2 regions of the Methylobacterium sp. Leaf87 genome follow, and region 1 is predicted to be linked to the other one. Evidence: riboswitches for the same ligand, from Rfam matches in the RefSeq annotation. Region 1 holds a riboswitch; the other holds the start of a gene.
What was found. Region 1 has a riboswitch for thiamine pyrophosphate ahead of thiO (glycine oxidase ThiO). Riboswitches for the same ligand answer to the same signal wherever they lie in the genome.
Positions count from the first base shown of each region.

Region 1 (7,317 bases):
GAGACCAAGGCCAACGGCGAGGCCGGCGAGGACGAGGACGGCGCGGAGGGGACCGAGGTCGCCGAGATCGCGCCGACCAAGGCCCCGGCCGTGCGCGAGACCACGACCAAGGAGCCCACCGACCGCACGGACGATCCCGTGCGCATGTACCTGCGCGAGATGGGCTCCGTGGAGCTGCTGTCGCGCGAGGGCGAAATCGCCATCGCCAAGCGCATCGAGGCGGGCCGCGAGGCGATGATCGCCGGCCTGTGCGAGAGCCCGCTGACCTTCCAGGCCATCATCATCTGGCGCGACGAACTCGTCGACGGCCGGGTGCTCCTGCGCGAGATCATCGACCTCGAAGCCACCTACGCGGGTCCCGACGCCAAGAACGCGATGCAGATCGCGGAAGGCGGCGAGGAAGCCGAGGAGACCGAGGCCGAAACCCCGGCGGCGCCCGAGGGCGACGACGAGGACGACATGGAGAACAACGTCTCCCTGGCGGCCATGGAGACCGAGATCAAGCCGCGCGTCCTCGAGACGTTCGACAACATCGCGAACAACTACAAGAAACTGCGCAAGCTCCAGAGCGAGCACGCCGAGGTGAAGGCCTCGGGCGGGACCCTGACGGACGCGCAGGCCGTCAAGCGCGACGAGTTGAAGGACATCGTCGTCACCGACGTGAAGTCCCTCTCGCTTAACGCCAACCGCATCGAGGCCCTGGTCGAGCAGCTCTACGACATCAACAAGCGCCTCATCTCGCATGAGGGCCGCCTGATGCGCTACGCCGAGACCCACGGCGTCGCACGCGACGAGTTCCTGCGCCACTACCAGGGCTGGGAGCTCGACCCGAACTGGATGGAGCGCGTCGGCAGCCTCGGCGGCCGCGGCTGGAAGAACCTCGTCGAGAAGGGCCAGAAGGAGGTCGTGCGCCTGCGCGAGCAGATCCTCACCCTCGCCTCCGAGACCGGTCTCGAAATCGGCGAGTACCGCAAGATCGTCAACATGGTCCAGAAGGGCGAGCGCGAAGCCCGTCAGGCCAAGAAGGAGATGATCGAAGCGAACCTCCGCCTCGTGATCTCCATCGCCAAGAAGTACACCAACCGCGGCCTGCAGTTCCTCGACCTGATCCAGGAGGGCAACATCGGCCTGATGAAGGCAGTGGACAAGTTCGAGTACCGTCGCGGCTACAAGTTCTCGACCTACGCCACCTGGTGGATTCGCCAGGCGATCACCCGCTCCATCGCCGATCAGGCCCGCACCATCCGCATCCCGGTGCACATGATCGAGACGATCAACAAGATCGTCCGCACCTCGCGCCAGATGCTGCACGAGATCGGCCGCGAGCCGACCCCCGAGGAACTGGCCGAGAAATTGGCCATGCCCCTGGAGAAGGTGCGTAAGGTCCTGAAGATCGCCAAGGAGCCGATCTCCCTCGAAACCCCCATCGGCGACGAGGAGGACAGCCACCTCGGCGACTTCATCGAGGACAAGAACGTCGTCCTGCCCATCGACGCGGCGATCCAGAGCAATCTGCGCGAGACCACGACGCGCGTCCTCGCGTCGCTGACCCCGCGCGAGGAACGTGTGCTGCGCATGCGCTTCGGCATCGGCATGAATACCGACCACACCCTCGAAGAGGTCGGCCAGCAATTCTCGGTGACCCGCGAGCGCATCCGTCAGATCGAGGCGAAGGCCCTGCGCAAGCTCAAGCACCCGAGCCGGTCGCGCAAACTGCGCAGCTTCCTCGACAACTGAAGTCGTAAAAAGGCGGCCCGGTAGGCCGCCTTTTTCGATTCAATGCATCGCCGTACGTTCAGTCAGCGGCCTTCGGCATGTTGCGCCAAGTCGAACTGTCTCGTCATGCTTTCCGGATGTAACTGATGGCGGCGACCACTCCGCCACGCGGTTCGTTCACCGAGGATTGCAGGAAGTAACCGTCCTTAGTGACTTGCATCGATACTTTCCGGGCATCGTAGAGTCCGCGGAAAACGCTTTCTGGCGTCACGTCGCCGATAACGTCCATGTTTGTTCCATTGTCATTCGTATAGGGGCTCGCGAAGAACAGGGCGATCCGCTTCTTTGTCACCGAGGTGCTGAAAACCATGACGCCCTCGGCGCCGCGTAGCCCGAATTTCTTGTCCGAGAAATAGATCCCGGCGGAAATGAAATTGTCCGGGTCGTCCTTGCCGAAGATGGTGCGATGATTGACCTGCACTTCGGGTGAACTCAAGCCCGACGGATGGTCGGCCATGAAGCTCTTCATGTCGCCATGCGCCATGTAGAGATCGCCTTGGTTGGCACCGGTCAGACCATCGCGCCACTTGTTAACCGTCAGGTTCTCGTCCGTATCGTTCATGACGATTCCGAGGATCTTCTTCGGGTTTTCCAGAAACAGGAACAGGAGCAAACCGACGAGGGCGAAGACGATGACCGAGATGGCAGTCTTCATGCCGAGGCCGGCGATTCCCGCTCGTGCAGCACCGAGGAACGTCGTCCCACCAGCACGATAGGCGTCGATAGCGAGCTTCGTGGCTGCGAGACCGACGCTGAGCACGCCGCCGCCGATGATTTCACCGGCCGCCTGCCCGGGCGTCTTCGCGTTCGAGGCGTTCTCGAACCGCTTCGTCAGCATATAGACATAATCTTTGACGTCGTTCCCCCTGTAACTCAGGATTGTGGGGACGTCCGTGGGTACGATCGTGAAGTTGGGCTCGATGTCCACGTCACTCGCCAGCATCGCGTCCAGGAGCGCGTCTTCGGCTTCGCAGTTGGGGCTGCCCTGATGCCAATCCTCAAGGTAGCCCTCACGCTTCGCCTTATCGAAGATCGCATCGAGCAGTGCCCCGGCGGCACGCTTCTTCTTCTCGGCATATGGGAGATGCGAACGAAGGATAGGTGCGAGGTCGACGTTGAACTGCTTTCGCAGATTGCCGATGACCTCCTCGGCGAACGCAACTTCAGAGAGTTCGAGTAAACGGCTTTCCAAGCGAATCATCACACGCTTCCTTACGTTGAGGTTGCGTTATCGAGATGCAATACAACCTGGAAGAAAACAATCTCAGATTTCATTTCACGTGAGGATTCGACACCGTCGTGATTCGAGGCCTTTCGGGATCGTGCCCATCTCCCCCACCGGAGGTCCTGGGGGAGGCGAGGCGCGGAATTCGAATGGAATTGCAACCGGGGTCCGCAGATTTCACGTTGATCCAACCATCGTTTCCCGGTTGATGGCGGTTCGGAGAGCCGCGCAAAGCGAGCGTCCGGTTGCCGAAGCGCGATCCTTGACCCAACTAGGCCATATGCTCGATCGAGGTCCGCCCCAGTCGCCGCCCACCGCCGAAGCCGACGGATCGGAAGCGAACGACGTTCCGTTCGGCGCCCTGCAGCAATGCGTGGCCCTGCGCGACTGGCTGCTGAGCGAGGGCGCCCGGATGCCCAACGCCGAGGACCTCCTGGCGGGGCTGGCCGAGCGGCTCATCGACCTCGGGGTGCCGGTGGACCGGGCGACCACGGCCATCGACGCCCTGCATTCCGAGTATTCCGGCGTCGGCCGTTTCTGGACCCGCGAATCGGGCTCGACGGTGCGGCTGTTCCCCCACGGCGACGCCTCCGACAAGGCCTACCGCGAGAGCCCGTTCCAGACGGTCCACGAGACCGGGGAGTGGCTGATCCTCGATCTTTCCGAGACGCCGTCCGACGCCTACGCGGTGATCCCCGACCTGAAGGCCGAGGGCTACCGCCACTACATCGTGGCGCCGCTGTTCTTCACCAACGGCACCCGCAACGGCATCACGTTCGCCACACGCAGCGCGGATGGATTTCGCGACGAGGACGTGGCGATCCTGCGCTTCGTCATCCCGACGCTCGCCGCCGTGATGGAGATGCGCAGCATCAACAAGCAGCTCGACCACGTGCTGCGGATCTATGTCGGCGACGAACCGCACAAGGCGATCCTGGCCGGCTCGATCCGGCGCGGCCACGTTCAGCGCATCCGCTCGGCGATCCTGTTCGCCGACATGCGCGACTACACCCGCATCTCCGCCGAGATGACCCCGGAAGAAGCGGTGGACCTCCTCAACATCTTCTTCGACTGTCTCGTGCCGGCCATCGAGCGCGAGGGCGGCGAGGTGCTGAAGTACCTCGGCGACGGCCTGCTGGCGATCTTTCGCGAGCGGGGCGACGACCTCGGCGGGGCGGCCAAGGGGGCATTGACGGCGGCCCAGAGCGCGCTCGCGGCCCTCGCCGAAGCCAACGGCCTCGGGCGCTTCGCCCAGCCCGTGGCGGCCGGCATCGCGCTCCATCACGGCGAGGCCGCCTACGGCAATGTCGGCTCGGGCGCGCGCCTCGACTTCACGGTCATCGGCCGCGACGTGAACCTCGCGAGCCGCCTCGCCCGCCTCAACCGGACGCTCGGCGAGCCCCTGCTGATGTCCAAGCCCTTCGTGGATTTCCTCTGGGGCGATCCGGTCTCCCTCGGCACCCACGCCCTCGACGGGTTCGCCGAGCCCATGGGGGTGTTCCGCCCCGGACGGCCGGCCGCGACGGTGTGACGAGGCGCGCGGGGTGTTGACCGGAGCGTCGTTGCGGCCCACATCGGTGGTGTTCCAGGGAGATCCCCGGCAAGGGGCTGAGAAACCGATGAGCGGCCTGCGTGCGGGCGGCGGCGCGGAAATCCTTCGAACCTGAACCGGTTCATACCGGCGTAGGGATTGGACCGCCGTGTTTGCCCGCCCGAGTTCGGCGGGCTTCGCTCAGAAGCGCACCGGCCCCACACCCCCTGCGTCCGTCGCGGAGGTTGTCCAGGTGCTCGTTCCCAGCCGACCCATCGATCTCAGGCGCTCACCCGCCGCCGCCCGGGCGCAATCCGCCCTGCCGGCCCGCTGCGATGTCGCCATCGTCGGCGGCGGCCTCATCGGCCTGTCCATCGCCTGGCGCCTCGCGGAACGCGGACGCGCCGTTACCGTCGTCGAGCGCGAGACCGTCGGCGCGGGGGCGAGCCTCGCTGCCACCGGCATGCTGGCGCCGGCCGCCGAGCACGAGCCCGGCTCCGACCAGCTGCTGCCCTTGGCCCTGGTGAGCCTGTCGCGCTGGCCGGGGTTTCGCGACGCCCTGCAGGCGGCGTCGGGCGTCGACATCGACTACCGGGAGGAGGGCACCCTGGTGCTCGCCATCGGCCGCGACGAGGTCGAGCGCTTGCGCTTTCGCCACGACCTGCAGGTCCGCTCGGGCCTCGAGGCCACGTGGCTGTCCGGGCCGCAGGTGAGGGCCCGCGAGCCGGCCCTGCGCCCGGCCGTCACCGCCGGCCTCTACTGTCCCCACGATCATCAGGTCGATCCGAGCCGGGTCATGGCCGCCCTGGTGCGGGCCTGCACGGCCGCGGGCGTCACCATCGTGGAGAATTGCTCCGTCGAAGCCCTGGACTGGGCGGGCGACCGGGTCACGGGGCTCCTGACCGGCCAGGGCCGGCTCGCGGCCGAGACCGTGATCCTCGCCGCCGGCGCCTGGAGCGGGCAGACCGGGCTGCTCCCCGATGCCCTAGCGCTGCCGGTGCGTCCCCTGAAGGGCCAGTCGCTGGCGCTGCGCACCACCGCCCGCACCGGAACCCTCACCCACATGGTCTGGACCGAGCAGGTCCACATGGCCCCGAAGAGCGACGGCCACCTCATCGTCGGGGCGACGGTGGAGGATTGCGGCTTCACCCCCGGCGTCACGGCGGGCGGCCTCTACGCGCTGCTGGAAGGGGCGCGCCGTGTCCTGCCCGGTATCGAGGAGATGGCCGTCGAGGCCGTGTGGAGCGGCTACCGCCCGACCTCCGACGACGACGCGCCGATCATCGACACCCTGGCCCCCGGCCTCGTCGCGGCGACGGGCCACCACCGCAACGGCTACCTCCTGGCGCCCGCCACCGCCGACGCCGTCGCGGCCCTGCTGACGGACGGCGCCGTGCCGGACTACGCCAGCGCCTTCGGCCGCGCCCGCTTCGCCCCGGCCGAGACGAGGGCGCGTGTATGAAACTCATCCTCAACGGCCGGCCCCACGAGAGCGCGGCGCGCGACCTCGACGCCCTGTTCCGGATCGAGGCCGAGGAGACCGGGATCGAGAGCCCACAGGGCATCGCCATCGCCGTCAACGGCGCGGTTATCCGCCGCCGGGACTGGGAAACGACGCAACTCGAAGAGGGCGACCGCGTCGAGATCGTCCGCGCCATGCAGGGAGGCTGAAACCATGACCGAACCCCACGACGATCCCCTCGTCATCGCCGGCATCACCCTGGGCTCGCGCCTGTTCATCGGTACGGCGGGCTATCCCACCCAATCCATCATGGCCGAATCCGTGGCGGCGTCGGGCGCCGAAGTGGTGACCGCCTCGATCCGCCGGGTCTCGCTCCAGGGCCACGGCTCGGACACGGTCAGCAAGCTCAAGGGCTACCGCTTCCTGCCCAACACCGCCGGCTGCGAGACGGCGCGCGACGCGATCATGACCGCCGAACTCGCCCGCGAGGCCCTCGACACGACGTGGATCAAGGTCGAGGTCATCGGCGACCGCGAGACTCTGTACCCGGACGTCGCCGAATTACTGGAGGCCTGCCGCCACCTCGTGGAGGACGGCTTCACCGTGCTGCCCTATTGCAACGACGATCCGGTGGTGTGCCAGCGCCTGGCCGACATCGGCTGCGCCGCCGTGATGCCCATGGGCTCGCTCATCGGCTCCGGCATGGGTGTGGCGAACCCGGCCAACCTCGAACTGATCTGTCGGCGCTCGCCCGTGCCCGTCATCGTCGATGCCGGCATCGGCACGGCGTCGGACGCCGTCATCGCCATGGAGCTCGGGGCCGCCGGCTGCCTCCTCAACACGGCGGTGGCGAAGGCCGACGACCCCGTACGGATGGCCCGCGCCATGGGCCACGCCGTCGCGGCCGGCCGCCTCGCGCACCGCGCCGGCCGCATTCCTCGGCGCGGCCGGGCCGAACCGTCGAGCCCGCAGCTCGGCCTCGTCGGCTCATGATGCCGCTGCCGTCGCCGCTCCTCGTGGTGACGGACCGGACACTGGTCCCCGGTGGGGAGCAGGACCTCGTCGCCCGGATCGACGCGCTTCTCGCGGGCGGCGCCCGCTGGGTCTGGTTTCGCGAGCGCGACCTGGCGCCGGCCCCGCGCGAAACCCTGGCGCGCGCGCTGCTGGAGCGGGTGCGCGCCCGGGGCGGTGTCCTGAGCATCGGCGCAAGCGCGGCCCTCGCGGCGGATCTCGGGGCGGACGGCGTCCACCTGCCCGGCGGGGCGACACCGGCCGATTTCGCGGCGGCGCGGGGTCGGTTGCCCAACGGCTTGATCGGAGTCT
Region 1 covers NZ_LMMI01000061.1:62,037-69,353, reverse strand. The annotation lists gene rpoD (RNA polymerase sigma factor RpoD) at 1-1,737, shown strand, start outside; gene ASF22_RS22110 (hypothetical protein) at 1,841-2,977, opposite strand; gene ASF22_RS22105 (adenylate/guanylate cyclase domain-containing protein) at 3,282-4,532, shown strand; TPP riboswitch at 4,580-4,709, shown strand; gene thiO (glycine oxidase ThiO) at 4,786-5,994, shown strand; gene thiS (sulfur carrier protein ThiS) at 5,991-6,203, shown strand; gene ASF22_RS22090 (thiazole synthase) at 6,208-6,987, shown strand; gene ASF22_RS22085 (thiamine phosphate synthase) at 6,987-7,317, shown strand, end outside.

Region 2 (7,317 bases), on a different contig from region 1:
GAACCCGATGAGGCGCTCCCCGTCCGGGGTCGTCAGGGTGAGGGCCGTGGTGCCCGGGGGCGCGAGGCGCGCCTCGGCCTCCGCCGGCCGAGGGAAGAACGCGCCCGGATAGATGAGGTGGCGCTGGAACACCGCCAGCACCCCCAGGATGGCGGCGCAGAGGCCGAGGCCGCCGAGGAGGACGCTGAGCAGGAGAAGTCGCATGGAAGTCCGGCGTGCCGGGTGGTGCGGCGGAGGAAGAAACTCCCTGCAAGGTGGGGACTGGACATCCCGGTGTCACCAGCGATGTTGCGTCGCGCGATGGCGGGGCGGATGAGTCACGGATCGCGGGCGGCGTGGGGAACGGAATGCAGCAGACCACGTCGCGGGACAGCCTCGGCCGGACCGGCCCCGGCGCCAGCGCCAATTTCCTCCTCATCGTGCTCCTGGTCAGCGGGCTCGGCTTCGCCATCGGCGTCGGCTGGATCGCCGGATCGGGCGCCGGGTTCGCCTTCGTGCTGTCGGGCTGGATCTTTAGCCTGTGCCTGCACGAGTTCGGCCACGCCTACGCGGCTTGGCGGGGCGGCGATGCCAGCGTCGAGGAGGCCGGCACCCTCACCCTCGATCCGCGCCGCTACGCCGATCCCGTCACCACCCTGGTGCTGCCGGTCCTATTCACGATCCTCGGCGGCATCGGCTTCCCCGGCGGGGCGGTCCGCATCGACCTGTCGGCCCTGCGCGGCCGCCTGTGGCCGAGCGCCGTCGCCCTCGCGGGACCGGCCATGACGGGCGCGGCGCTGCTCGGCTTCGTGCTGCTCTATCATCTGGCGAGCCCGGACTCGGACACCCTGCGGGCGGTACTCGCCGTCTCGGCCCTGTTCCAAGGGATGGCCCTCGTCCTCAACCTCGTGCCGATCCCGGGCCTCGACGGCTACGCCGCCGCGCGGCCGTGGGTGCCTGCCGCATGGCAGGCCGTGGGCGATGCGGGTGCCCGCCATGCCGGCCTCGTGCTGACGGTGCTGTTCCTGTTCTCCGGCGCCTTCAGCCGGCTTCTGTTCCGGACGAGCCTGCGGCTCACCACCTTGATGGGCGTCGACCCCGCCGACGTGGTGGCCGGATACCGCCTGATCCGCCTGTGGTGAGGCGGGCCCACCACCGTCCGCGTGCCGCGCGCGCGCGGGTTTCGTGCTAAGGCGGCGTCCCTGTCCGGAGGCGATCCCGCCCGGTGGAGACCGTGATGGCCCTCAAGACGACGTTCCTGGTCCAGACCTTCGTGATCAAGCGCAAGCGCCTCGTGCCGGGCGACCGCGAGGTGGCGCCCACGGAGAGCGGCGCCCTCAAGAAGGCGGAGGCCATGGCGGGGCGCTTCCCCGGCACCGCCGCCATTCGGGTGGTGGCCGACGACGAGACCGGCGAACTCGAGAGCGCCGCCATCTTGGCCCAGTTCGGCGAGGTGCCGGACGACTTCGCGGAAAGCCTCCAGGGCTCCTGAAACGCGGGTTCCTGAAACGCGGGCTTCTTCGTTCGATCGTGCATCACCTACGGGCAGGCGTGACGCTGGCCGTCATTGCCGAGATAGGTGCCCGACTGGCGGTCGTAGGACCGGAAGCGACGGACGCAGTAGGCGTCGTCCCGCTGATGGGCGACTTCTGTCTCGACGGCGTAGCCGGCCGGCGCATAGCCGCCGCCATAGGCACCGTAGCCACCACCGTAATAGGCCGGGGCGTAGCCGCCACCGTAGTAATCGTCGCCATAGAAGCCGCTGCCGAGGCCGTAGCCGATACCGGCTCCGGCGAGCCCTAGGCCGACCCCGAGGCCGAGACCGCCGTAGCCGCGGCGGTAGCCGTAGCCGCGCCCGCCCCGGTAATCGGCGAACCCGCCGCGATAGCCACCCCGGTTGAACCCGCCGACGCCGCCACGATACCCGCCAAGCGCCGCGCCGCCGCCGAACCCGGCCGCCGTGGCGCCGAGACCACGGCCGCCGCCGAAGCCGCGCCCCGCGAAGCCCTGACCGCCGCCGAACCCGCGCCCGGCTAGGCCCTGGCCGCCGAAGCCGCCGCGCCCACCGCCCATCATGCCGCCGCGGAACCCACCACCGCCCGCGAAGCCGCCGCCGCCGAAGCCACGGCCGCCCCCGCCGAAGCCGCCCATATGGCCACCGCCGCCGCGAAATCCGCCCCCGCCGCGCGCGTCGGCCTGGGCGGGAATGAGAATGAGAGCCCCGACCATGGCGGCCGATGCGAGGAGAATGCGATTCATGGTGATGATCCGCGTTGCAGCGCCGGTCCGGAACGGAGGCGCGTTTGGAGGATCAACGCTGCCGTCAACGCAAGGTTCGAACCGTGACCTTGGCGTTCGTTCCATCCGTCGACGGCTCGGTCCCGGACGGGGTCTGGGCTGACCCTGGGGTCCCAATGGAACTCCGCTCACGAAAATGCTACCTTGGGTTTATAATAGATGGATTGATAAACCTTAAGTTATATATTTCTTGGGTGGACCGGCCGCAGAGACCGGGATCACAAGGACAAGCCCATGGACATCAAAGTCAATGATTCCGACTGGAACGGCCTGACGGGCGAAGAGCGGGACAAGATTCGTACGATCATCACTCAGATCTTCAAGCAGGATCATAATATCGTCGGAGACAAGACGCAGACCGCCGATGCGCAGCAGCTCGATTCGATCTTCTGTACGCTGGCCTGCAATGCCGCCCAGGGCCTGGCCGAATCGGCGTGCAACGCCATCCCGAATCCGACCGGGAAGCAGGTATGCCTGATCGCGGCGCAGCAGGCCGGCGACTTCTGCCGAAGCAAGTGCTGAAGACCATGGGCGCGACAGCCGCGCCGAACCGACTTTGACGACGCCGCCGAGTCGCAGGACTCGGCGGACCGACCGTGGCGGGACTTTCGGCGGAACCGCCCGTGTACGGCTGCGGCGATTGACAAATCGGGCGCAGGCGTCGAACCTGGAACGATTCCGAGGGGGGCTCCGAGACCGGGAGCTGAGATTGGGCGCGACGCCCTGACCCTTGAACCTGATCCGGTTCGTACCGGCGGAGGGACGGGAATGCTTTCGCCGCGCCATTGCGTGGTGTCCCCCACCCAATGCTGTTCCTAACGAATCCGGGTCGCCTCCCACGCCAGGAGCACGCCCGATGAACAAGCCCGTTTTGCCCCAGGATCTCCCCCACGATCTTCCGCAAGGTCTTCCCAAAGGCTCGCCCCAGGCGGTGACCACCGGCCCGATCATGGGGTCGCACAAGGTCTACGCGGCGGTGGCCGGGCATGACGACATCCGGGTGCCGTTCCGCGAGGTGACCCTGAGCGACCCGAAGGAGGCCCCCGTGCGGGTCTACGATCCGTCGGGCCCTTACACGCAGACGGACGCCAACATCGACCTCAACGCCGGCCTGCCGCTGATCCGCGATCCGTGGATCGCCAAGCGCGGCTACGCCACGGTGACGCCGCGCGCGGTCAAGCCCGAGGACAACGGCTTCGTGCCCGAGGACAAGCTCGTGGCCCCGTGTCCGGCGCAGCGCCTCATCCGCAAGGCCGGCCCCGGCCAGATGGTGACGCAGTACGAGTTCGCGAAGGCCGGGATCATCACGGAAGAGATGATCTACGTCGCCCACCGCGAGAACCTCGCCCGCGAGACGGTGCTGGAGGGCGCGCAGGCCGCGCTCAGCGACGGCAACAGCTTCGGCGCGGCGCTGCCGGCCTTCATCACCCCCGAATTCGTCCGCGAAGAGATCGCGCGCGGCCGGGCCATCATCCCGGCCAACATCAACCACCCCGAGGTGGAGCCGATGGCCATCGGCCGCAACTTCCTCGTCAAGATCAACGCCAACATCGGCAACTCGGCCGTCACCTCCTCGGCGGCGGAAGAGGTCGAGAAGCTGGTCTGGGCGACCCGCTGGGGCGCCGACACGGTGATGGACCTCTCGACGGGCCGCAACATCCACAACATCCGCTCGTGGATCGTGCGCAACTCGCCGGTCCCGATCGGCACGGTGCCGATCTACCAGGCCCTGGAGAAGGTCGGCGGCGATCCGCTGAAACTCGACTGGGAGGTGTTCAAGGATACCCTCATCGAGCAGGCCGAGCAGGGCATCGACTACTTCACCATCCACGCCGGGGTGCGCCTCGCCCACGTGCCGCTCACCGCGCGCCGCGTCACCGGCATCGTCAGCCGCGGCGGCTCGATCATGGCGCGCTGGTGCCTCGCCGGGCACCGCGAATCGTTCCTCTACGAGCGCTTCGACGAGATCTGCGACATCATGCGGGCCTACGACGTGTCGTTCTCGCTGGGCGACGGCCTGCGCCCCGGCTCCATCGCCGACGCCAACGATGCGGCCCAGTTCGCCGAACTCGAGACCCTCGGCGAGTTGACGAAAATCGCCTGGGACAAGGGCTGCCAGACCATGATCGAGGGCCCCGGCCACGTGCCGATGCACAAGATCAAGGTGAACATGGAAAAGCAGTTGGAGGAGTGCGGCGAGGCGCCGTTCTACACCCTCGGGCCCCTAACCACCGACATCGCGCCCGGCTACGACCACATCACGTCGGGCATCGGGGCGGCCATGATCGGCTGGTTCGGCTGCGCCATGCTCTGCTACGTCACGCCGAAGGAGCATCTCGGCCTGCCCAACCGCGACGACGTGAAGGAAGGCGTGATCACCTACAAGATCGCCGCCCACGCCGCCGACCTCGCCAAGGGCCATCCGGCGGCGCAACTGCGGGACGACGCCCTCTCCCGCGCCCGGTTCGACTTCCGCTGGGAGGACCAGTTCAACCTCTCCCTCGATCCCGACACGGCGCGCGCCTACCACGACGAGACCATGCCGAAGGACGCCCACAAGGTGGCGCACTTCTGCTCCATGTGCGGCCCGAAATTCTGCTCGATGAAGATCACGCAGGATCTCCGCGCCGAGGTGCTCGCCATGGAGGCGGCGGGCCAGGTTCTCGGCGAGGCCACCCCCATGAGCCAGGCCGAACGCGAGGCCGGCATGGCGGCGAAATCCGCCGAGTTCCAGGCCGAGGGCGGCAAGCTCTACGTGGACGCGGCGGAGTAGAGCGGAGGGGGCCGCTTCCATGCGCGGACGGTCCCGACCGGTCTTCACACTTGCGATGCGTGCGCCGTCTTCCCCTATGGGAAGGCGGCGCACGGAGTCTGCCCAGCCGACGACTGACCATTCTTGCATTCTCAGCGGGCTTCGGCCGGCATGTCTCGGATTTGGGACATGAGGAACGTCTCGGCCCGTCGCCAGGCCTCATCCGTATCGCCGCGGAAGTTGAGGTCTCGGGAGTAGATATCCCGGCCGGTGCGCGCATCGACGATACGGGCCCAGAGCTGCATGATCAGCGTGCTGCTCTTGTGGACGACACCGATGAAGATCGTTTCAGCTCCGTGTGCCTGAGCGACCTTCAAAAGACAGGCGGTTTCTTCGGATCGGCAATCCTGTCGGAGGCGATCGGCAGTGAGAACCGACGCCCGATACAGGCTAGACCGGGTCAGGTCGCCCGCGAGATGGTCGGCGAAGTTCACCAGCCGCTCAGCATGCTGCGAGGCTTGATCGGTCGGCTCAGCCGAGGTGTCGAGGAGCTTGATCGGCAGGACGACAAGAGTGGGCGGTGATGCCTCTGCCGCATGGGCAGGTGAACAGATGACGGCCGCGATCAGAAATCCAAACGCACCGATCGTCGTGAGGCTAATCCCGCACGAGCCTATCGTAACCTTCTTTGGCATCGTCGCGCTCCGAATGTTTCTGCAAGCTTCGAGAACCTCGCCCATCACGCGCCTGCGCCGGCTTGCGCCGCGAGGAGCGACTTGAACTCGGGGATTCCGAAAGTCGCTTGAACGGTCAGGTTCGCGGCGAGAATCTCGTAGATCGGCCCGTCAATCTCGCGATTCGTGAAATAGACGATCGCGTCTTGGTCGCCGCCGCCCTCGGTATGGGGCTCGCCCCCTGCCTGTCCCGCAACATAGCTGCCGACTGGACGGACCTCCTGAAGCGTCCCGTCTGGACGGTAGATCTTCAATTCGCCCTGCAGGACGAGCGTGCGATAGGCCGCGCCAAGACGATGCAGTAGGAGTCGCTCGTTTGCCTTGAACTTGAAAAGCAGATCGACGATCCGGGCTTTTTCGTCGACGCTCAGGATGTGATAGGCCGCATGTTCGAAGCCATCGATCGTCCGCCATGTGACGTGGCGGTCGCCGAATCCAAGTGTTGGCCTTGCAATTGTTGTCATGGTGTCCTCCCGTTGTGTCCTGATTGGTATCAAGTACAGGCGTCGTCCATGACCTCCGTTCACTCGGGACGACTGTGCTCGTTGGCATCTCCAGAACTACGCCGGTTCCACCAGTCCCTCTTGCCATTTGGTGCCAACGCATCGACCCTCACCGCGGGAGGCGCTTATGCCGGGGTACGGCCTGACCAGGGCACGGACGATGGGACCGATCGCGGCGGCCGTGTCGGCGGCCGGCGGTTCGTTGGCGCGGGTGTTCGGTAAAGCCGGGATCCCGCTTACGCTCCTCGACACGCCCGACCGCCTGATCCTGCTGCGTGACCAACTCAAGCTGATCGATGCGGCCATTCGTGAGATCGGTGATCCCGCCCTGCCGGCACGGCTCTCCTTAAGCACCGGCATCGCGGGGCTCGGGCCCATCGGAGTTCAGGTTCGTGCCGCCGAAACGCTTGGGGCGGCTCTGGCGCGGGTGGAGGTCGTCACACCGCTTCTCCTCCAGACCGCGACCTCGACGGGGCTGCGTCGGCAAGGAGCGAATGCCTTCTACGAGTATTCCGTCGCCGAACGGATCGAGAGCGGGCGTCAAGCGAACGAAATCCTCGCCCTCGGATATCTGTTGGGCACCGTGCGCCATTTCCTCGGACCAGCATGGCGGCCGGAGCACGCCGTGGTGACGGGAGCGACCTTGACCGGGCGAGCTCAGATCCAGGAGTTGTTCGGCTCGGAGGTCATTCTAGGGGCTCGGGCCGGTCTGATCTTTTCCTTGGACCAGCTGGACGCACCGAACCCGAAGCGTCACGATCCCGGCGTTCCGGCGACGGGCGAGGACGAGCCGATCGGCGATGACCTGGCGGCTTGCGTCGCACACTTGATCGAACTTGGCTTGGACGAAGCGCGCCCTTCCATCGACGGGATCGCGCGCCGCCTCGGCCTTTCCCGCCGTTCCCTGCAGCGTCGTTTGGACGATGCCGGGACACGCTATGCCGACATTCAACAACGCATCATGGCCCGCCGTGCCAAGACTCTGCTTGCTGAACCGGCGCTCCCCATTGGACGAATAGCCTGTGAACTCGGCTATACGGACGGCTCGCAT
Region 2 covers NZ_LMMI01000001.1:369,231-376,547, forward strand. The annotation lists gene ASF22_RS01685 (alpha/beta hydrolase) at 1-204, opposite strand, end outside; gene ASF22_RS01690 (site-2 protease family protein) at 348-1,121, shown strand; gene ASF22_RS01695 (hypothetical protein) at 1,217-1,471, shown strand; gene ASF22_RS01700 (BA14K family protein) at 1,519-2,238, opposite strand; gene ASF22_RS01705 (hypothetical protein) at 2,512-2,799, shown strand; TPP riboswitch at 2,949-3,057, shown strand; gene thiC (phosphomethylpyrimidine synthase ThiC) at 3,134-5,050, shown strand; gene ASF22_RS01715 (DUF2380 domain-containing protein) at 5,182-5,724, opposite strand; gene ASF22_RS01720 (hypothetical protein) at 5,769-6,227, opposite strand; gene ASF22_RS01725 (AraC family transcriptional regulator) at 6,394-7,317, shown strand, end outside.
Region 2: linked by a shared signal. The riboswitch ahead of thiC (phosphomethylpyrimidine synthase ThiC) and the one ahead of thiO (glycine oxidase ThiO) in region 1 are both predicted to bind thiamine pyrophosphate.